4 regions of the Paenibacillus sp. S02 genome follow, and region 1 is predicted to be linked to each of the others. Evidence: riboswitches for the same ligand, from Rfam matches in the RefSeq annotation. Region 1 holds a riboswitch; each other region holds the start of a gene.

The links. Region 1 has a riboswitch for cyclic di-AMP ahead of KAI36_RS14230 (3D domain-containing protein). Riboswitches for the same ligand answer to the same signal wherever they lie in the genome.
Region 2: another riboswitch for cyclic di-AMP. It lies ahead of KAI36_RS21430 (TrkH family potassium uptake protein); the one in region 1 lies ahead of KAI36_RS14230 (3D domain-containing protein).
Region 3: another riboswitch for cyclic di-AMP. It lies ahead of KAI36_RS06600 (hypothetical protein); the one in region 1 lies ahead of KAI36_RS14230 (3D domain-containing protein).
Region 4: another riboswitch for cyclic di-AMP. It lies ahead of KAI36_RS00140 (resuscitation-promoting factor); the one in region 1 lies ahead of KAI36_RS14230 (3D domain-containing protein).

Annotation. Positions count from the first base shown of each region.
Region 1 is NZ_CP073682.1:3,239,541-3,245,166, forward strand. It holds gene KAI36_RS14220 (NADH:flavin oxidoreductase/NADH oxidase) at 1-49, opposite strand, end outside; gene KAI36_RS14225 (polysaccharide deacetylase family protein) at 355-1,161, shown strand; gene KAI36_RS14230 (3D domain-containing protein) at 1,360-2,028, opposite strand; cyclic di-AMP (ydaO/yuaA leader) riboswitch at 2,035-2,203, opposite strand; gene KAI36_RS14235 (amino acid ABC transporter ATP-binding protein) at 2,438-3,160, opposite strand; gene KAI36_RS14240 (ABC transporter substrate-binding protein/permease) at 3,147-4,610, opposite strand; gene KAI36_RS14245 (M20 family metallopeptidase) at 4,759-5,626, shown strand, end outside.
Region 2 is NZ_CP073682.1:4,822,762-4,828,387, reverse strand. It holds gene KAI36_RS21445 (CPBP family intramembrane glutamic endopeptidase) at 1-1,634, opposite strand, end outside; cyclic di-AMP (ydaO/yuaA leader) riboswitch at 1,896-2,048, shown strand; gene KAI36_RS21435 (hypothetical protein) at 2,218-2,490, opposite strand; gene KAI36_RS21430 (TrkH family potassium uptake protein) at 2,420-3,760, shown strand; gene KAI36_RS21425 (potassium channel family protein) at 3,965-4,642, shown strand; gene KAI36_RS21420 (LysR family transcriptional regulator) at 4,647-5,552, opposite strand.
Region 3 is NZ_CP073682.1:1,504,259-1,509,884, reverse strand. It holds gene kdpA (potassium-transporting ATPase subunit KdpA) at 1-1,668, opposite strand, end outside; gene KAI36_RS27660 (potassium-transporting ATPase subunit F) at 1,819-1,896, opposite strand; gene KAI36_RS06600 (hypothetical protein) at 2,079-2,474, opposite strand; cyclic di-AMP (ydaO/yuaA leader) riboswitch at 2,590-2,762, opposite strand; gene KAI36_RS06595 (glutathione peroxidase) at 3,229-3,714, shown strand; tRNA gene KAI36_RS06590 (tRNA-Leu) at 3,861-3,943, opposite strand; gene KAI36_RS06585 (urease accessory protein UreF) at 4,207-4,944, shown strand; gene KAI36_RS06580 (hypothetical protein) at 5,241-5,489, shown strand; gene KAI36_RS06575 (helix-turn-helix domain-containing protein) at 5,585-5,626, opposite strand, start outside.
Region 4 is NZ_CP073682.1:28,164-33,789, forward strand. It holds gene KAI36_RS00130 (HD domain-containing protein) at 1-860, shown strand, start outside; gene KAI36_RS00135 (TatD family hydrolase) at 903-1,673, shown strand; cyclic di-AMP (ydaO/yuaA leader) riboswitch at 1,875-2,157, shown strand; gene KAI36_RS00140 (resuscitation-promoting factor) at 2,429-3,577, shown strand; gene rnmV (ribonuclease M5) at 3,724-4,269, shown strand; gene rsmA (16S rRNA (adenine(1518)-N(6)/adenine(1519)-N(6))-dimethyltransferase RsmA) at 4,277-5,161, shown strand; gene yabG (sporulation peptidase YabG) at 5,217-5,626, shown strand, end outside.

The sequences.
Region 1 (5,626 bases):
TTTTTAAAGAAAGCCCCTTTAATTGATAAGGAGTAAACAAGTCGGTCACTTTTATCCATCCTTCCTTCAATTCCATGTCTGTATAATTATGAATTGCATCCCCATTATACACCAGCTGTCGCGGTATACCGAATTCGTTGTAAGGCTAAAACTTGCGAAAATGCTCCTGTTTTCGGTCATGTTTAAGAGAATATGTACGATTAGCTCCATCATCTTCATTGATAATCGTTTCATCGTGGACTTCTTTCCAGTCGTTTATGAGCCGAACTTGGTAACCAGCATATTTTTAATAGGACAGGTACATAATAGTCGAGAGCACCACTAGGTACCACTGCACGGAAAGGGGGGATACATATGCCGTACAGGGGAGTGTTGCCATGCTTGGCACTGTTACTAGCATTTTCAAGTTTACCCGTTCACGCGGATGCGCCTCCCAACATCGGAACGCCCCATCCCAAGGAAGCAGCTGTTGCTTCTTCTGTACAACAGAGCACAGATCGAGCAACTCCTACATTAGCAATGCTGCGAAAAAAACATGCGGACATTTTTAAAATGTGCGGCCCACACACCCGCCAAATTGCCCTAACCTTTGATGATGTGCCCGATTCTAGGTATACGCCGCAGGTTTTGGACGTATTACACGCCAATGGCATCAAAGCCACCTTTTTTATCGTCGGTCACCGTGCGGAAAAGCATCCGGGGATCATACGCCGTATTATCCGTGAAGGCCATGCTATAGGAAACCATTCCTATACTCATCCGGATTTTAGGAAGGCCACACCAGAACGCTTTCGCAACCAGATTACAAAAACAGAACGTATTTTACAAGCCAGCGCAGGTTTTCGCCCTAAGTTGATTCGTCCACCCTACGGTGAAATCACGGAGCCACAAATCCAATGGGCACGTCGTCATGGCTACATGATTGTCAATTGGAATGTAGACTCTCTCGACTGGAAGGGACTAAGTAAAACACAAATTCAGCGCAATGTGATCCCAGCTACCGGGCCTGGCTCTATTATTTTAATGCACGCAGGTGGAGGTCAAAGTTCCAACTTGCAAGGCACTGTCCAAGCTCTGCCGGGTCTAATTCACACTTTAAAAGCTAAGGGCTACAAATTTGTGACAGTCCCCCGGCTACTCCACACATCGGAACGGAAATAACCATATGTTTAGGATTGAGCTGCAAGCTAAAGAAACGTAAAAAGGCTGTCTTACCAGCAGAAGTTTTCTGCTCGTCAAGACAGCCTTTTTTACGGATAGGACCTGATAAGAGTCTGACCTAGTTATATATGGTAGGATACAGGCATTAAGTTTACATAATATATATTATGTTTAATTAAACCGTATATACGTACAATGCTATTTATCAATAACGTATAGCTTCACATTTTGAAATCCAAAGTCGTTCACAAATGATTTGTTGCCAGGAATAAAGATATCAATCCGTTTTCCTGTAATGGCGCTGCCCTGATCGCGAGCGACAGCTACAAAAGAATGATCCGGCAAACCTGGGTGGGAATAGCCTGTAACCAGTACTTTCGTGCCCATCGGAATGACGTTCGGGTCTACCGCAATTGTACCTAGTTTAAGCGGATTGCCGTAGTAGTCCACTGCTCCCCATTTACCATTCTCATCAGCTGCAGCAGAATACGCAGAAGCCTTAACGTCAACTATTTTGCTATAGTTAAATGTTTTGCCCCACGCTTCAATCGTTGGCCCCTCATTCACTGGTGCTTTCTCCGTAAGAAGCTGCGGCTTTGAATCCGAAGCTGCCTTCACACTTTTTTCACCAGGTACCTTTATTTGCAGACCTGCATATATATTGTTGGAGGCAATGTTTGGGTTCGCCTTCGTCAGCTCGTCCACTGATACTCCATAACGTTGAGCAAGCAAAAAGAAGGTATCGCCATCTTTGGCAGTATGAAGCGAAGCAGCATCCGCTACTCCAGCTGTCTGTGCCAGCCCTGCAATGGCTGCGGCAAGCACCGCAAATTTCATGGTTTTTCCAATATGTTTTAGATGTTTCAAAGATATGTACCTCCTCTGTTATGCCTGCGAAGTTAGCTGTCGGATTCGGACTCAGGAGAAGCCCTATGCTTGTGCAATTCACCCCTAGGCATATTCCATATCGTCTTATGACGTATCGGAAAGACTGCCGTTGTTACGTCCCCCGCACTTCCCATAGTTTGGGCCCAGCATTCAGCGTTTGTCATAACCGCATGCTGTCCCGGTAAGTTTTGGCTTACTGCATAATATCACAATTTTGTAACCTTATCCGCATGAAAATGTTGGGAACCTTGAACATCATACTATACTCGTTACAATTTTGTCACCAAGAAATCGATATTTGTTACGAAAATATGGGGAAATGGTGACAAAAAAAGAAAAAGTCCTCCGTCAAACGGAGGGCTTTTTTATAGCTCGTATCAGCACTTTCTTACAATACTTTGGCAAGAAAATCACGGGTGCGATCATGGCTTGGAGTGCCAAATACCTGCTCTGGTGTACCTTGTTCCACAATTTGACCGTTATCCATAAAGATGATTCGATCGCCTACCTCGCGGGCAAAGCCCATTTCATGCGTCACGATTACCATGGTCATGCCGCCTTCGGCGAGCTTCTTCATTACATCCAGAACCTCTCCAACCATTTCAGGGTCCAATGCAGAAGTCGGCTCATCGAACAGCATTACGTGCGGCTGCATGGCCAAAGCACGCGCAATCGCAATACGTTGCTTCTGACCACCGGATAGCTGGTTCGGATAGGTATTCTTCTTATCCTCAAGCCCTACGGTACGCAGGAGTTCAAGCGCAATTTTTTCCGCTTCCTTCCCTGACTGTCTTCTAACTTGCGTTGGTGCAAGCGTCAGGTTCTGCAACACTGTTTTATGCGGGAACAGATTAAAATGCTGGAACACCATCCCCATCTTCTCCCGGGTTACATTAATATTATGACCACGAGCTGTAATCGGCTCGCCCTCAAACAAAATCTCCCCGTCCGTAGGCTGTTCTAGCAGATTCATACAACGCAAAAACGTACTCTTCCCCGAACCGCTGGGACCGATGATGACGACGACCTCACCTTTGGCGATATCTATATCAATGCCTTTTAAAATCTCATTCTTGCCGAACGATTTACGCAGTTGTTTAACGGTGATCACTGGCTCTCAACTTCCTTTCCCATAAACCCAGCAGCTTAGACAAGCTGAATGTCATTACAAAATAAATAGCGGCTGCGATTACGAACGGACTTAATCCTTCGTAGGTAATGTTCTTAATGACCTGGGCCTGATACATAATATCCACCATCCCAATGGTCGAAATAATGGATGATTCTTTAATGATCGTAATAAACTCATTACCGATAGCAGGCAAAATAGATTTAAACGCTTGCGGCAAAATGACATGACGCATAGCTTTGCCCCGTCCCATACCCAACGAACGGGCAGCCTCCATCTGTCCACGGTCTACTGCCTGGATACCTGCACGAAAAATTTCAGCCAGATATGCCGAGCTATTCAGAGACAATGTGATTATACCAGACTGGAGTGGAGTAAAATTGACACCCAGCGTCAAAGCAACTCCGTAGTGAATAATCATGAGTTGCACCAGCATAGGTGTGCCACGCAGTATCTCTACATAAGTGGTACCTAACCACTCAATGATCCTTACTCCACTCATACGTAGCAAGGATATGATCAGACCAATGATGAATCCGAACAGTACTCCGAGCGCAGACAGCAACAAGGTGTAGCCGATACCCGTAGCGTATAAACTACGGTATTTCCAAAAAATATCTACAATGTTATTAGAAGAAACCTGACGATCCGCAGAAAGTGCACTCGCTTCCGTGGAAAACTTCTCAATCGACCCGTCTGCTTTCAGGCGAGCCAACGTTTTATTTACAGAAGCAAGCAATTCTGCATTCCCTTTACGGATACCTACAGCTGTTTCTGCTCCCGCATCCTCAGGCACAGCCTTGGCAAGGGTTACGGTACCGTCTAACGTGTATCCTTTAGCAACCGTATCTTCGATCACGACAGCGTTCACACGCTGGGTCCGCAGCTGGAGTACCAGGTCAGATATTTTGTCCAGTGAAGTTACAGAGGCATTGGGCACTTTTTGAGCAATCTCTTCCTGAATACTTCCCTTTTGTGCGCCGATCTTCTCGCCTTTCAAAGCATCCATCGTCGGATATTTGTCTTTATCCTCTGGGCGTACCATGATGACTTGCTTGGAGCGATAGTATACATCCGAGAAATCAATACTCTTTCTGCGTTCATCCGTTGGTGTCATACCGGACAGTACCAAGTCTACACGACCACTTTGCAGAGCAGGCAGCAAAGAGTCAAAACTCATGTCCTCAGGGACCATCTCCGCATCCAAATCTTTGGCGATTTCCTTGGCGATATCCACATCGAACCCAACAATGGTATCCTTACCGTTAATGACTTTATGAAACTCATACGGCGGAAAGTCGGCACTCATGCCCACTACAAGTTTTTTCTGTGGCTTTGCTTCCGTTCCGTATGCATTGAGCATGGGAAGACCAGTCAACAGCAAGATAACCGCCGTCAAAACCAGGGCGGTAAAACGATATGCCTTTTTCAATCTTTTTTTCTCTCCTTAAATTCTTTATAATAAATAAGATTGTGTCATTATAAATGAATATGCATGATTATGCAATGAATGTTATAGTACATTTTCAGCATACCTAACGCAGTACCTACATTACAGCTTATATAAAGGAGTTTTCAGCATGGATTTTAAACAGACCATTCAAAAGATAATTGAGCAGCATGCCCCACGGTTTAAAGACATTTCGTTATATATTGGTTCAAATCCTGAACTTGGAAACGAGGAATTTCTGGCTGCTGCCCGTTTAAAAGAAGAACTAGTTTTTCACGGTTTTGAGGTCCAGACACCCGTATTAGGCATAGAAACAGCCTTTATTGCAACTTACAAAGCTGCAAAACCCGGGCCAGTTGTCGCTTTTCTGGCAGAATATGACGCTCTGAAAGGCCTAGGACACGCCTGTGGGCACCATCTGATATGTATGATGAGTACTGGTGCTGCCGTCGGCCTCAAGTCGATCATCGACGAAACTGGCGGAGAAGTACGGGTATATGGCACACCTGCCGAAGAAACACGCGGTGCAAAGGTCCCGATGGCCGCTGCCGGGTTGTTTGATGATTGCGACATTGCACTTATGACGCATCCTTATGACCGTTACGAAAAATCAGGCAAATCGCTGGCGATTGATGCTGTACAATTCGAATTTTTTGGTCAATCTGCTCACGCGGCTGCCAGCCCGCACGAAGGCATTAACGCGCTGGACGCTGTGATTCAAACGTTCAATGGCATCAATGCGTTCCGTCAACAAGTAAAAAGTACAGTGCGTATCCATGGGATCATTAACCAGGGTGGGCAAGCAGCCAATATTATTCCTGATTACGCCTCAGCCCAATTTTATGTGAGAGCCGCTACACGTCAAGAACTGAACCCGCTGACTCGCCGTGTTATTCAAATTGCTGAAGGAGCTGCTTTACAGGCCGGGTGTCGGTTGGAGACCTCCAATTATGAGACTTCTTATGATGAAATGGTCACGAATCGTGTACTTTCCGATG
Region 2 (5,626 bases), 1.6 Mb from region 1:
TAAATGATGTAACCCACAATGGCTGGAAGTAAGATCCAGAATAGACCAGCGCTCACATTCACAGTGTCTCCCAGACTCATCACACTAAGCCCCATTAGAATGCTGTCAAAAATAACGTGGCTGAACATGGCGGCAATAAAGCCGTAACGCAGGAACACAAAACTGAACAGTAAACCAAGAAAAGTCAGCTCAATAGGTCTAGAAATCACCGGATAGATCGGATAAAGTGTATGTCCCAGTGCCCAAATCAGCGTGGTGATCAGACAAGCAACAAAAGTGTTTTTTACTATTTTTTTGACCATCGGAATACCAAACAGACGGTAGACAGTCTCTTCTCCAATACCTGCCATCCAGGCCATAATCGGCAGTAACCATGGATAAGCCATATTGTAAGGGGATTGCGTGGCATCTGTTGTGGAGAATGTATTAAATGTGCGCTCCAGTATAAAGAATAAGATGGATTGTACCCCGAGTAAAATAAAGGCCCACAAGTAGCCAACATACATACTGCGAAGCACATACAGCCCGTAGCCTGGCTCTTTCGCACGCGGCCATGCATTCAGTCCAACCTGACGCATAAGTCCGTCACCGCCGACCAAGGAGAAGTAGAGCGCTACCGCCATGAAGAAGGTAACACCAATCTGGAACACCATAAGAAATATAAGCATGCCCTTACCGCCTGCTTCTGCTTGCAATAAAGGCAGCATGTTCATTGTCCCAGCTATACTAGCAATGAAGTATATAATTGACAGAACAATGCCGCGTACAAATGAAGTATGTCGTCGGGTGAGTGACGCATACACAATGGCAAGTACACCCAGCACAAAACTAAATAGGGCATAACCCGCATAGGTCATCCAATTCGCCCAAAATGTTTGCTTTTCGATATAATCGGTATAGGACGACGGGGCCGAAAAGCTTTGAGAGAAGGAGCGAACATCACCGTCTTCGAAAGTAAAAGCCAGTGTAAGTACCGAGGCGCCGATTTTTTTATCGTCTACGGTATACTTTAATCCGCCTTCTTTTTCAGTGGTCGCGAGCTTCAAATCCGACGGCTTAAAGCCAAAGCGCTTGACCCATACTGCGGCTGTCTGCTCCTTGGCTTCGAGCGTCATGCCGTCCTCAGCCACACGTACAAGCCTGTTACGTGCTTGTTCATCCGTAGAAATATCAGCCTGTGTGTAATTGGTACTGGAGGTGATCCGTTTAAAGCTAACGACCTTCCCAGTGGATAAATCCACATGAATTTGCAGTTTGCTCTTCGCTGAGGATTCAGGCAGATCGACCCGAAAGGTTTCGTAAGGGTAATTTTTCTTCCATGTACGGTCGTACTGTTGAAGCAGTTTTTCTCTAGATAAATAACCGTACAAATCTGTTTCGGCCTGATAGGTCACGACAGGCTCCTCTGGCTGTGATTCAGTATAGCCCAACTCGGAGCGGGCAAAGTCCAATGCGTGTATGACCGCTTCTTGTTTGCTGATGACCTTTGCGTTCATTACTGATTCTGGACTCGGATTGCTAAGCGAGGGAATAAGCAATTGAAAGATAAAAAAGCAAATCAGGCCAATCCCGCCCAGCAAGCCTAATTTTTTGAAGTTGGCCGTGAGCACGACCGGTTTCCCGATAGGATTCATGAGTTTCCTCCTTAATCTGTAAATAAGAACATCCATTAAAGATATCATACTGCACAGGTTCCCGCCAACAGACCAGCGATATTCATGAAAATAGAGTGAAAGCACTTTAAAGTTCCAATAAAATAAGATAAGCTGCGATTAAACGATGCCCATTCGCAAAATAAAGCCAATTTCACGTTTTTTCGGCGAAATCGGTTTTGTGATCTGGATAGAGAAGGATTATAATCTTGAGGCAATGCCTATGAAATACATAGGTAATGATATACAGTTGAGCCGAATTTCTATGGGAAAACGGGGGAACCATGTTACTGGGGTGAATTTTACAGCCGATCCTGGTGGATCGGAAGTGTAAATAGGGCATACTGTGCTGCCCGAATCCGTCAGCTAACCTCGTAGGCTGTGAGCAGGAACCAAGTCAGGCACTCGGTTTTCCGGTGTCTTTTTTTGTGCGTATATGTGCGTGTAAAAGTTTGCTGAGTTAAGTCGCTGCGCGTTCCATTTGATCTTCCGATCGCTGTTGACTCTGAATTTTATTGAATTAGGAAACCCTAATAAGGTTAAAATTCAGACTCAAAGGCGAGCGCTACCGCTTCTCCAGATTCAAATGGACCGCTGCGCTGCTGCCTGCCTTAAAGTCACCAAACGTTTCATTAGGTAGTGAGGTATGAAGTATTGAGTATTGAAAGGCAAAAGTATCCGGGGGTAACAGCAATCGGAAGAACAATCTGCACCCGGAGCGATCTCCATGCTCATAATTCACCAAGTAGGAGAGAAGTGATGAATAGATGAATCCCAATGCAAGCTGGCTCCGGCTTTCTCCACCGCAGATATTCGTTGCGGGCTTTGCCATTATCATTCTAATAGGTAGTTTATTGTTAATGCTGCCGATCTCCAATACAACAGGAAAGCCACTTGCGTTTATAGACGCTTTGTTTACTGCCGCTTCCGCGACCTGTGTTACAGGGCTTGTCGTAAAGGATACGGGGACCTTTTTTACAACCTTTGGTCAAGTTGTTATCGCTGCGCTCATTCAGATCGGCGGCCTGGGCTTTATGACTATGGCTACCTTGATCGCGCTGGTGTTCAAACGTCGGATTTCCTTACGGGAGCGCCTCATTTTACAGGAAGCGATGAATCAGACCTCTGTCGAAGGAATTGTCGGATTGATTCGTAAGGTGCTGCTGTACTCGCTGGTCATTGAGGGCGTATGTGCTGCAATATTTGCGATTCGCTGGTCGTTTGATATGCCTGTAGGCAGGGCGATTTATTTTGGGATTTGGCATGCCATCTCCATGTTTAACAATGCTGGTTTTGACTTATTCGGGCACTTTCGCAGCCTGACAGGTTATGTATATGATCCGATTGTTAATTTTACAGCTATGTTCCTGATTATTTCAGGCGGCATTGGTTTTGTAGTGATGTCGGACCTGGCAGAATATCGCAAGCGCAAGAGACTGTCCTTGCATACTAAGGTGGTACTCAGCATGACGGGCGCTCTGATTGTAGTCGGCACGCTCGTGATTTTTGTATTTGAATTTACGAATCCAAAGACTCTTGGCTCGCTTGATTGGGGTGGTAAACTGCTGGGATCTTTATTCCAGTCCGTTACCCCTCGTACCGCAGGTGCCAATACACTGGACATTGCAGGCTTGCGGCAGGCTACGCAGTTTTTTATCATCATACTCATGTTTATCGGCGCTTCTCCTGGCTCTACTGGAGGCGGGATTAAGACCACAACATTCGCGCTGCTCATTGGAGCCGTGATTTCGATGCTGCGGGGACGTGAAGATATTGTGCTGTTCAGGTACCGACTTGCGCAGGGACGAATTTACAAGGCTTTGACCATTACATTGCTGGGGCTGCTGTTCGTGATCGGGGTGACCATGATTTTGTCGGCAACCGAAGATCATCATTTTTTGATGATCTTGTTCGAGACAGTGTCTGCGTTTGGTACGGTGGGGCTGTCGATAGGGCTTACACCTGATTTGACAGTCATAGGCAAGCTGGTGATTACCCTGACGATGTTTGCAGGTAGACTGGGGCCACTCACGCTAGCTTATGCACTGGGGCCGAAAAAGGGTAAAGAATTATATCGTCATCCGGAAGGCAAAATGATTATAGGATGAATCATTTCATGATATGTAGTATACATTTCGTTGGTTTAATCATTTCAGGATTTTGCAAAATTCGATACCAGTCGCTCCGAAGTGCAAGATATAGACGAACTAAACCATTTCGATCTATATCTTGTTCATTGGAAGTCGCTTATGGGATTTTTGCAAAATCCTCATTTATGAAATTGATTCAGATAAGGGAGTTTTCGAGTAGATATGAAAACGCAGCAGTTTGTAGTTATTGGCTTGGGGCGGTTTGGCTCAAGCCTGGCTTTGCAATTGGTGGATATGGGGTGCGAGGTGCTAGGCATTGACCGGAATGAGGATGTTGTGGACAGTATGAGTGAGATGTTGACACATACTGTCGTGGCGGACGCTACTGATGAAGACTCATTGCGATCACTGGGCATCCGGAATTTCGATTGCGGCATTGTTGCTATTGGTGATGACATTCAAGTAAGCATCCTGACCGCCATTTTGCTGAAGGAGCTGGGTGTGAAAAAAGTCGTAGCCAAAGCCATATCTGTGCTGCACGGGCGTGCGTTAGAGAAGCTCGGTGTGGACCGGATTATTTATCCAGAACGGGATATGGGTATCCGGGTAGCTCATCAGCTAGTCACGCCTAATTTGCTCGATTATTTGGAGTTGTCCAAAGAATACAGTATTGTGGAACTCAATGTACCTGCATGTCTGAATGGCAAAACGCTAGCAGAGCTAAATGCCCGTACTCGCTTTGGTTGTAGTGTCGTAGCGCTTCATACGGCGAACGGTATCCTGATCGCACCGACGGCTATGGATCGGCTAAAAGCAGACGATATTATGGTTATCATCGGCTCGAATGACAATATCGGTCGCTTTGAGGATGAGGTTGTTAATGTTAATGAAGAGGGTTAACCCTCTACACCATACGGTAGCCTGCAAACGACGCACGTGTCTCGCTAATCCAGCGTCGTGCTGTCGGACCGAGATCGGTCGTCTCCGAGTAAATGAGGGAGGTCGTTCGGCGTGTCTCCTTCAAATCGGGCAAGTACAATGCAGTGAGTCCATTATCCCGCAGCAGTTCGCTGCGCAAATAGGATTTGGGTAGCAAGGCAGAAGCCTTACAGGTTGGAAGCAGGCGTACAATTGCCTCGAAGGAGTCGATTTCCATGCGGATATCCGGCATGATGCCGCTGCGCTGGAACAAGTCATCCGTCAGACTGCGGTACCAGGTTCCTTTGGAGAATATAATCATCGGCAATCCTTGTAGTTCTTTCATCGAGGCCGTTTCTGTCTTGACGGTTAATTCATGTCCAATGGGAACAACAAGCTCCAAATGATCATCAAATAGCGGAATGCAACGCAGTCCGGCTTCATGAATGGCAGACCCGACAATACCGGCGTCTGCTTTTTTATCACGTACAAAGGCGACGATTTCATGGGTTTTACCGGTGAGCAGCTTCAGCTCGGTTTGAGGATGCTTGCTCATGAAAGCTTCGACGAGGGTAGGCAGCGTCGTTTGGAGTGTCGTGAGGCTTGCGCCGAGTGTAAGCATACTCTGGGCTTCATTTTTGTGCTGGGACAGCTTTTGTAAGAAGCGAAGCTGTCGTTGCCGTTGCTCTAGCGCGAATGTATAAACAAATCGGCCAGTGGACGTAATTTCGAGCCGTTTGCCCCGACGATCAAAAAGATTCACACCCAGCTCTTCCTCCAGCTTGGCAATTTTGCGAGACAGGGCAGGTTGGGACAGATTCAGCAGTTTGGAGGCTTTATTCAGGCTGGACTGCTCGACAATGACGGCAAAAGCGTTCAAATCCTCAAACAAATCATCCACTTCCTCTCTATATGCAAAAAAGACATAATAATTAATACGTATATTGCAATTCCATTATAAGCCGA
Region 3 (5,626 bases), 1.7 Mb from region 1:
CAAAAATTCAGCAACAGGTCCCAATACGATGACGGGTAAAAAGGTCAACGCACCAATCAGCAGCACGACCCCGATCAGAATGGCTCCAAATAACTTGTTGTCCGTGCGCAGTGTCCCCGTCGTCACCGGAGTCGGTGCTTTGGCATTCAACGAAGCCGCCACAGCCAACAATGCAATCATAGATACATATCGTCCGAAGAACATAACCATCCCCGTTGTCATGTTCCAGAATACGTTGTTATCCGAAAGACCTTCAAATCCCGAACCGTTATTTGCAGCAGATGACGCATATTCATAGAGCACCTGAGTCAACCCGTGATAGCCAGGGTTAGTGATCGCGTCGTATCCCCAATGACTCATAAATGCAAGCGCAGTTGGGGCGAGAATGAGAAACGGATGTACCAAAATGGCAATCGCGATCAGCTTCATTTCCTTGCCTTCAATTTTCCTTCCCATAAATTCTGGAGTTCTCCCGACCATCAGTCCGCATATAAACACACCCAGAATCGCATACATCAGCATATTCATCAGCCCGACACCCTTGCCGCCAAAAATGACGTTTAGCATCATTTCTCCCAAAGCAGCCATGCCACCCAGCGGGGTTAGTGTATCATGCATATTATTGACCGAACCCGTCGTTGCTGCTGTTGTGACCGCAGTGAATAAAGCCGATTGTCCAATGCCGAAACGAACCTCTTTCCCTTCCATGCTTCCTTGAGAAGCATCCACACCCAGTGTCTGGATTAACGGATTACCTGTCTTTTCAGACACGTACGTAATGGATAGAAAAATAAGAAACAATACCATCATGGAGCCAAAAATAATCCAGCCCTGCTTACGATTACGGGCAAACAATCCAAAGGTATACGGCAACGAAGCCGGCATTACCCACATTGCCAAAATTTCCAGCACGTTCGTCCAAGGACTTGGATTTTCAAAAGGATGCGCAGAGTTAGCTCCCGCATAACCGCCTCCATTCGTCCCCAAATGCTTGATGGACTCCAGAGAAGCAATGGGTCCCATAGAAATTTGCTGCTGTGTTCCGCTCAGTGTCGTAAGATCCGCCGTAGGCTGTAGCGTCTGTGGTACCTTCAATCCAACCAGCACCAGCGTAAGCGCAAAGGCCAGCGGCAGGAAAATTCTTATAATGGCTTTAATAAAATCTTGAAAAAAATTGCCCATCCCTTCACCGCGCCGCGTCAATCCTCTCATAAAAGCCGCAGCAACCGCAAAACCGGAAGCAGCCGAAGTGAACATCATCATCGTGACGAACGCCATCTGTGTCAGATACGTAAGCCCGCTTTCTCCGCTATAATGTTGGAGATTCGTATTCGTCATAAAGCTGATTACCGTATTAAAAGCTAGTGATGCTTCCATATTACTGTTTCCAGCCGGATTACCGGGAAGCATTCCCTGTAAACGCAACAGCAAGTAGCTGATCGCCACAAGCACGACATTCGTTGCAATGAAACTCATAACATACGTAGTCCAACGCATGCTCTCCAGCTTCTTCAATCCTACTACCTTATAAATTAGCTTTTCTGTTCCGCCAAAAATCCGATCCGTCCGATTAGGTTCATTCGAGAATACATGATACATATAGGTGCCCACTGGCTTTACCAAGAGCAGCAATATGACGATCACAATTCCAATTTGAAGCAGCTCCATCCTTTATTCCTCCTTCAAAATGCTCCTGCGTTTGGAACAACAGACCTGCTTCAGAGCACCAAACGTGTGCACACGTTTGCGAAAGCCTGCTACCTATGATGCTTAATATTCAGATCTGTTGTTCCCGCCCGCTCTATCCCCTATAGCTGACTAGAACTTTTCAGGGTTCAGGAGTGCGTAGATTAAATACATAAACACAATAGCCGTAAGCCCAAGTATAACGATCATCCTCTTCGTCCTCCTTTAGAGGTCTGCGCATCACACCAGCGTACAAACAGCAGTATCACTCCATAACTCACAGCCATGACGAGCAGCATGTATATATCCATCATGTTTATACCCTCCGTATCGGTCCTCAGATCGCCATCTTATTTGATCATAAAATCATAAAACAACTATGTTATAAGTGCTTATCCGTTCAGCAGAAAACCCACCTCTCCGTTCAATGTGTAGATCACATGGTCCGCTCCCAATCCCCGATAAATTCCTTGTGGATTACAGCCGTGCGTAATAACATAGATCGATTCCGATGTTAGCGGCCGACATATTTGCAGGAAACGGCAAGTCAGATTCAAGCTGTTCTCGAACAAATACACACTACCAATTTCTTTTTTTGGAAAATTCCATTTTCCTGCTTGCATGGTATTGATGCGGACAATGTGCTCCACACCCATTTTTTTGAGCTGTCGTTCCTCCTGGGCGCTATTCGTGAGAACTGCAAACGCCAATTTTTTGAAAATAAGCAATTTCACAAAACTTCTGCCCGCTTCATTCGGTGCAGTGACAATAATTAACCGACCTTCCATCAGTAGCTCCTCTCCCGGTATAAAAAGACAACAAAAAGAAGCCGAAGGAAAAAGGCTTTCCTCCGGCTTCTTACATATCCATGATAAAATAAACCATGGCTGCACACGGCGGTTTGTTGCCTCTCCCTGTACGCTTACGAGGTTAGCTGTCGGATTCGGACGTGAGAGTCGCCCTATTTCTGGCACTTGACCGGAAAATTCACCCCATGAGACACACGGCTTCCGAAGCCGTACAGTCTCGATTGGTTCCCCCGCTTTTGCAACTGCAAAATTCAGCGCTATAGACATTTCGTTGTTGCTTCATTCAAGTTAATTTGAAATTACGTCTTGAATCATACACCCGCGCATGGAAGACTGTAAAGCTCAACTGCGGGGTTATAAATCGGCCTTTAGAGCATAGAAGATTAATAATAGCGCTTACAACGCAACTATGCTTCTCACAGCTCCTTCAATCTCTGTTTTTCATCCCTTTTCGAAAATGACAAGCATGTCAATATTGGCGTAGGGTAGAGCGTTTTTGGTCTTTTTTTGTAAAAAGAGAAGAAAATACGCTATATGTACCAGCTAAACACCGATTGAACCCGCTTTTATAAGAAGAAACACCTTAATTCGCTCCATTTGCGGTGCGATTTACTGTTTTGAACAAAATACGATTTTACAGCGGCTAAAGGCTTGATACAGCTTTTCCAGACTTGCAACCTCGCTTTTAATTGCTTACAATTTAATTGCTGAATATTGAATAAGGAGAGATACTATGACCGTTTATGAATATGCTGCGCAAACCCTGCAAGGGAAACAAATTCCGTTATCCACATATGAAGGGAACGTTCTGCTTATCGTGAACACTGCCAGCAAATGTGGATTAACCCCCCAATACAAAGCGCTACAAGAGCTATATGATCAGTACCATGAACAGGGGCTCGAAATTTTGGGATTTCCCAGCAACCAGTTTGCCAAACAAGAGCCAGGTTCCAGCGAGGAGATTTCTGAGTTTTGCCAGATCAATTATGGTGTTACCTTTCCGATGTTCGCCAAGACAGATGTCAATGGCGATCAAGCGCACCCCTTATTTCGCTACCTGACCCAAACTGCTCCGGGGGTATTAGGATCCAAAGCGATCAAATGGAATTTTACTAAATTCTTAATTACACGAGAAGGTAACGTATTTAAGCGCTATGCACCGCAAACCACTCCAGATAAGCTGGCGGGAGATATAGAGAAGCTTTTGCAGCAAAACTGACATCCTTATTTATCACAGTTAATAAACGACCTATTGTCTACCGTTGCTTCTGTGGCTAAAGGATATAACGAAAAATGCTTAACAAAAAAAGCATCCCTTCACGTAAACCGTGTCAGGATGCTTTTTTAACTGAGTCTTGCATATAATGCGGTCGAGAGGACTCGAACCTCCACGGGCGTACGCCCACTACCCCCTCAAGATAGCGTGTCTGCCATTCCACCACGACCGCAAATCATAATGTAATGAGGCAACAGATTTATTATACTCTCTCATCAACTATTTGTAAACAAAAATATAATAATTATTTTATATGTTATTTTAACTAACATATATGAGCGATAAGAATATTTAATTTGACACAAAAGCTATTTAAATGTAAATATATATTACATACATTTCGAATATGTTTCGTTTTCCCCAAGTAAAGAGTAAAATAACATAACATAAGGATTCACTTCGAGGAGGCGAACCACCCTGCATAAAGGCAACCGCTTGCTGAACTATGCATTATTGTTGGACCCTTCCCTACCTGTTGGTGGCTTCACCCGTTTTAACGGACTGGAGAAACTATTTCGTAACGGACATTTGAACAGTCTACAAGACCTGGAACATTACATGCTGGATGATTTGTATCCTCAATTTACAACCGTTGACGGCATGGCTATCAAAAGTCTGTATGTCGCCATCCAGCAGAATGACAGTTGGCGGATCGCCCTCATTGATAAGATGCTGCATACCCAACGTCCCTCCTGGCAGCATGTGAAGGAGTTTCGTCTATCCGGTCAGCGTCTACTCAAGCTCGCTAAGGCTCTTTATCCTTGGCTTGAATTTGACCAGTTGGAATCCATACTCATTCAATACAATGCGATTGGCACACTCGCTACCGTTCACACCTGGATTAACTTCCTCCTCGGAAACGATGTAGAACAGACCGTTCACGGCTATCTTAGCGCAGCGGTGTCCTTCTGTGTGGAAGATGCCTTCAAACTACTCAATCCTCCTTATGAGGAAAAGAACCCTCTTATGGAGCGTATGACCAGCGAGCTGCTCTCCGCCTGGAAGAAGCTTAACGAACCTGAGCCAACCGCATTTCAGCGTCGCCTTCTTCACAGACATTGGTCCAGTTCCTACATCACTCTACCTCTTTATATGAGCCATAATAGCCAATTGGATGAACCTAGACTGTTTTCCTCCTCAGGTCTATTCAAACGCCTTCCAGCATCCCCCTGATGCGTCGTTTCGCCAATGTGGCCACAACACCAAAAACACTCTGTCCCTTTCCTCAGGTGGCAGAGTGTTTTTTATCCACAAATAATCGAAATTCACACCATTAGCAGACTCTAGACGGATTATTAGAGCCATCTAGTACTTAATTAAGTAATTAATTCAACAAAATGACGCATTTACGATTGTAAAAACACGTATAAAAGTGTATCATAGTGTCAGATGGTTAATTCTAACATGTTTACTGATGATTATTATAACACACCAATTATTCCGCAAGAATCCGTAAGGGGAGATTTCTCTTGAATAACAAAATGCCTGTCACCTCCTTCGGGTGGGCCATCAAACAACGGCTTGTCGAACTTCGACTGGATCAGAAAACATTTTGTGAGACACACAATATTCCGCCTTCACGCTTGTCCAATCTGATTCACGGCACCCGCAAAGCACAAAGGTACAGAAAACAAGTAGCTGCAATTCTGAACATCGACGATAACGATTATAAGGAGGCACCGCACTCTAAACCTAACAAGCATTCCAGTTACATATAGGTCATTCCATATCACCAAGAAACCAAATAAACCCGTAAAGCGAACCCCTCCAGTTCGTTTACGGGTTTTCAACCCAGACATCTTTAGCCAAAAAGTTATTCCGGCTTTGTTTTATCCTTCTCACTTTTTTGCTTACG
Region 4 (5,626 bases), 2.8 Mb from region 1:
AGCTTCCACAAAAGGTGGCTGCGGTTATAGCCAAAACGTATGATAAGCCGATTGTTGTCAATTTGGTAACCAGTCCGCTAGATGCCGACCGTATGGATTATTTGTTGCGGGATGCTCATTCGACAGGTGTCAACTACGGCACGATTGATTTGGATCGTATTTTACGACTGCTGCGTCCTCATAATGGGAGAATTGTTGTGAAGGAATCAGGCATGCATGCAGTAGAAGATTATTTAATGTCACGCTATCAGATGTATTGGCAAATTTATTTTCATCCTGTAACACGCAGCTCGGAAATCCTTTTACGTAAAATTTTCAAGCGAGCAAAGGAATTGTTTAAAAACGGATATGAGTTTGGTTTTTTGCTGGACCCGCTGCCGGATTTGTTGAAAGGAGAGCTTACAGTAGAGCAATATCTGATGCTCGACGAGTCATTAATCCAGACCGTATTTAGCCAGTGGAAACGAGAAAAGGACGAGATTTTAAGTGATTTGAGCAGCCGGTTTATGGACCGTAGATTGTATAAATATGTAGAGATTGAAAATATGGATACAGATACCATTGACAGTATTAGAGAAGCTTTGAAAGAGGCTGGTTTACACCCTGAATATGATTTTGAAATTGATTTTCCGACAGATCTTCCTTATGATGTGTTTCGGCAGGGTGGCTCGACGGACAACCAGATTTTACTGCTTGGACGTCAGGGCGAGGTGAGTGAAATATCCGAAGTTTCGGAAATTGTGCGCTCAATAAGTGGTATTCACCGAGGAAAATATCATATGTATTTTCCCCAGAATAAATTGAACGCGGTAAAAGACAGGCTTCCTGCCGAAATAAGGAATTATTTTGTCAAAGAATAGACAACTATATAGAAATGTAAGTAAAAAAAGGAGATGTAAACCTTGGATTTATTCGACACTCATACTCACTTGGATGCGCCACAATTTGACGAAGATCGTGAAGAAGTTATAGCACGTGCTGTCGAATCAGGAGTAACACGGATGATCAATATCGGATTTAATCGTGAGACCATTCCATCCACCATGAAATTGGCCGAGACGTATGATTTTATTTATGCGGCAGTTGGATGGCATCCTCAGGATGCTATTACAATGCAGGAGGGCGATTTAGAATGGATTGCATCGTTATGCAGTCATAAGAAGGTTGTAGCCATCGGAGAGATCGGTCTGGATTATTATTGGGATACATCACCGAAGGATGTTCAGCATCGGGTGTTTCGAAATCAAATTGGTCTGGCTCGTGAGCTCAAAATGCCCATTGTTATCCATAACCGGGATGCGCATGAAGATATTGTTAGGATTTTGCGCGAGGAAAAAGCGAGTGAGATTGGCGGAGTCATGCACTCCTTTTCGGGTAGCTGGGAGACAGCCAAAATGGTGCTGGATATGGGATTTCACCTTTCCTTCGGTGGTCCAATAACGTTCAAAAATGCCAAGCAGCCAAAAGAGGTGCTCGCACAGGTGCCGCTGGATCGTCTACTCATTGAAACGGACGCTCCCTACCTGACGCCGCATCCGTTCCGCGGGAAGCGAAATGAGTCCGCACATGTGAGACTGGTAGCAGAGGCTGCAGCCCAAATCAAGGGAATTACAGTGGAGGAATTAGTGTCAATAACGACCCAAAATGCCTTGGAACGATTTGACATTCAATGAAAAAGTGAAGAAATCGATTAAAATAAAGAGATAGACGAAGCTAATCATGAATTTGTTGCAGGAAACTCGAGAATATTACAATATTTTAACCGAATATTTTGAAAAATGTACTTGAAACCTGCTTTACAACATGCATAGAAACAGGATATCATCTTTTCAGTGAATTGTTGTTTGAATGTAAACATCAACAAGTCATTTCATGAACCAGTCTCGCTGAGTCCCTTTTACAGGGAACGGGGGAACCGATATGGCTTACATTACGTCCGGCGTATGTGCAAGAAGGGAACGTCTCTTCCGCCAGCCGGCTCGACCGAAATTCTTTTCCCGGATGGGATTGAATAGGTGGAGGAGCCGTATTTCGATTTCTTTCTGGGTCTTCGGGGTGAATGTGAAGGCGACCGCCATGAGCGGTTGACCCAAGCTAGGGCGACTCTCTACGTCCGAACCCGACAGCTAACCCCGTAAGCGTAACAAGAGAGAAGCCATCTCGTGCATGAGTTTTCCCGCATATTCACACATGCCGGAAGCCACGAAAGAGCTCTCTAGTCTCTTTCTCTGGCTTTTTTTGTTGTGAATAAAAGAAAATCTGTCATCATACTGTGGTTAAACAGGGGAGGACAGCATGCCGCGAAGACGGGTACATGGTGCAGGACAGTCGCAGTTTGGGCTTGTCTTGTAGAAAATCTGTTATAGTCACGTCAAATCTCAACTATGTCTTACTCCAGACGGCGGGCTATGTAAGGAGGACGGAGGAAATGGGCATTTTCCAAAAAGAGGAGACCCATGAGTCACGCTCATCCAGCATGTCTTACGTATTACGTTGGAAGCAAGAGAATGTGCGCCAGGCTGCCTTGGTTGCTATTTTTCTAATCGCGCTAACGATTATGATTTCAATTCTGATGTACACGCAATCTAAAAAACAAGTCTTTTTTGTCATCGATGGCAAGGCATCTGCGGTAGAAACCCGGGAATCCAAGCTTCAAGATTTGCTGAGCGAGCATTCCATTTCACTTCAGCCGCATGATACAGTTTCCATGCCGCTAAATGGAGCAGTACAGGATGGGGATCGCGTAGTCATTAAACGTGCCAATCAAGTTAAAGTATCTTCAGGCAATGAGACGAAAAAGCTGTACACAACAGAAAATACAGTAGAAGGTGCCATTCGTACCTCGGGCTATAAATTATCGTCAACGGATAAAGTTTATCCTGCGTTGGACGCCTCTGTTTCGTCTAACATGGACATAAAAATCGTCCGTGTGAAGAAACAGCAGGTCGAACAGAAAAAACAGGTGCCTTATCAGGTCATCAAAACGGCCGATCCGAGTCTTTATAAAGGCGATAATCGGGTCATTCAAAGCGGCAAATCGGGTGTGGTAGTCCAGCACGTTCAAAAGGTATACCATGATGGAAAGTTGGTATCCAAACAGCTGGTTAACAAGGAAGTTGCACAGAACCGTGTGGATAAGGTCATTGCTGTAGGAACGAAGAAAAAACCGGTCGTTCTTGCTGCTTCCGTCGGTCCCAATGATGCGGTTAAGGCAACAACGGTTAGTTCGGGCAGTGCTGTCCGTAAAGCAGGCGTCAATTTTAAATATAGCAAAGTTTTACAAAACGTCTCCATGACGGCGTATTCCTCACAGGAGCCAGGGATCGGTACACGTACTGCATCCGGCACGCGTGTCACGGAAGGACGCACCATCGCTGTCGATCCGAGTGTAATCCCAATCGGCTGGTGGGTGTATATCGAAGGGGTGGGCTTCCGCCGTGCGGAGGATACCGGTGGCGCGATTAAAGGCCACAAAATCGATGTGTATTATGAGAGTTTAAGCCGAGCCAACCAATTTGGTCGTAAGCACGGTAAAACCGTATATGTTATCGGACCCGTAAAGCCAGAAATCAACTAAAACAGGTTGTGTATGTTGAGGGCAATGCGATAGTATTAACAACATAGTTATGCCATGCTAAGAAGAGGATATCCTCTTCTTATTTTGTTTTCAAAAGCAGGGAAAGATAAATATAGCTTGCTGTGTAGCAGTGGAGGGAAACGCAAATGATCAAGGAAGTGATCGTGGTAGAGGGCCGGGATGATACGGTGGCCATTCGCCGCGCTGTTGAAGCGGATACGATAGAAACTGGCGGCTCAGCCATTAATAAAATGACGCTGCGTAAAATTGCATTGGCGCAGGAGCGGCGGGGGGTCATCATTTTAACCGATCCCGATCATGCAGGGGAGCGCATCCGTAAGATTATCGCTTCCAAGGTACCTGGCTGCAAGCAGGCCTTTATACCCGAGGCAGAAGCAACGCGCAAAGGAGATATTGGCGTGGAGAATGCCTCACCGGAAGCGATCAGACACGCTCTTGCACGGGTCCATACGACAGTGGAAGGTGCCGACCCGCTGATTGAGTGGGCGGACCTGATTGATGCTGGACTCATCACCCACCCCAATGCTGCTGCACGCCGTATGGCCTTAGGGAATGTGCTGGGTATTGGTTATTGTAACGGAAAGCAGCTACATAAACGGCTCTCTGTATTTCAGATCAGCCGCGAGGAATTTGCCGGGGCGCTGGCACAAATTGAAAGTGAAGGATTGTGATATCCGTATGACAGGGATTCAAGATATAGCAACACCGCGGCGTACGAAGGACATTATTCAACGGCACGGTTTTTCGTTCAAAAAGAGTTTGGGACAAAATTTCCTGATTGATCAGAATATTCTCAATAAGATTGTAAATGCTGCCGGATTGGATGAGACGAAGGGCGCACTTGAGATCGGTCCTGGGATTGGTGCTTTGACCGAGAAGCTGGCACAATCGGCCAAGGCAGTTACCGCTGTCGAGATTGACCAGCGGCTACTGCCAATTCTCGAGGAAGTGTTGGCCCCTTACGAGCATGTGAAGGTACGTCATGGAGACGTGTTGAAGCTGGATTTGCGCGAGGTGTTCGCAGCCGATTTTGCAGAAGTGAGCAAAGTAAGTGTCGTGGCTAATCTACCGTACTACGTTACTACACCGATTCTGATGAGGCTGCTGGAGGACAAGCTCCCTTTGGAGAATATCGTTGTTATGATCCAAAAAGAAGTGGCTGAGCGCATGGCTGCGTCTCCTGGTACGAAGGATTACGGTAGCCTGAGCATTGCGGTCCAATATTACAGCGAACCTGAATTAGTCTGTATTGTGCCGAATACAGTATTTATTCCCCAGCCGAATGTGGAGTCTGCAGTCATCCGGTTGCGTGTACGGGAAGCCCCTCCAGTGGAAGTGGTGGATGAGAAGCATTTCTTTGAAGTGGTTCATGCTGCTTTTGCCCAGCGTCGTAAAACCATTTCCAATAACTTAAAAAGCCGTTTCTTCACCAAAGAGAACAGGGACACGCTGGAGCCGTTGTTGCAACAAGCTGGTATTGTACCCTCCCGTCGAGGAGAAACGCTAAGTATTGAGGAATTTGCGCGTCTCAGCGCTGTGCTGTTGGAGGCAGGTATATCCTAAGCTGGAACCAAACTGTGCATTCACCCATACGATATAGGAGGGGTGATACAGTGTGATGAGTTTAGGAGACTTGGTCGTTCGGAAATCGTACGGCGGAGATGTCACGTTTCGTGTTGAGGACATCCAGCGGGATAAAGCGATCATTAAGGGAATAGAATTTCGGCTGCTGGCCGATTCCCCGGTGAACGATCTGGTCAGAGTGCCTGCAGACCAGATTAGCGGTAAGACTCAGCAGGCCCACATTAAGGCTGGTGAGTCTCTTAATCTGTTGCAACGGGCACGCCAGCAGCAAGCTGCTCGTAGTCAGGCAGCTCTGGTTGGGGACTGGAGTGATCCGGTCGAGTCAACGTATTTTGAAATGCCGGGAAAGGTTCTTCATCTGGATGGAGATCCCGGCTATTTGAAAAAATGTCTCAGTTTATATGAACAGCTCCGTGTTCCTGCAGAGGGACATCACGTTCACGA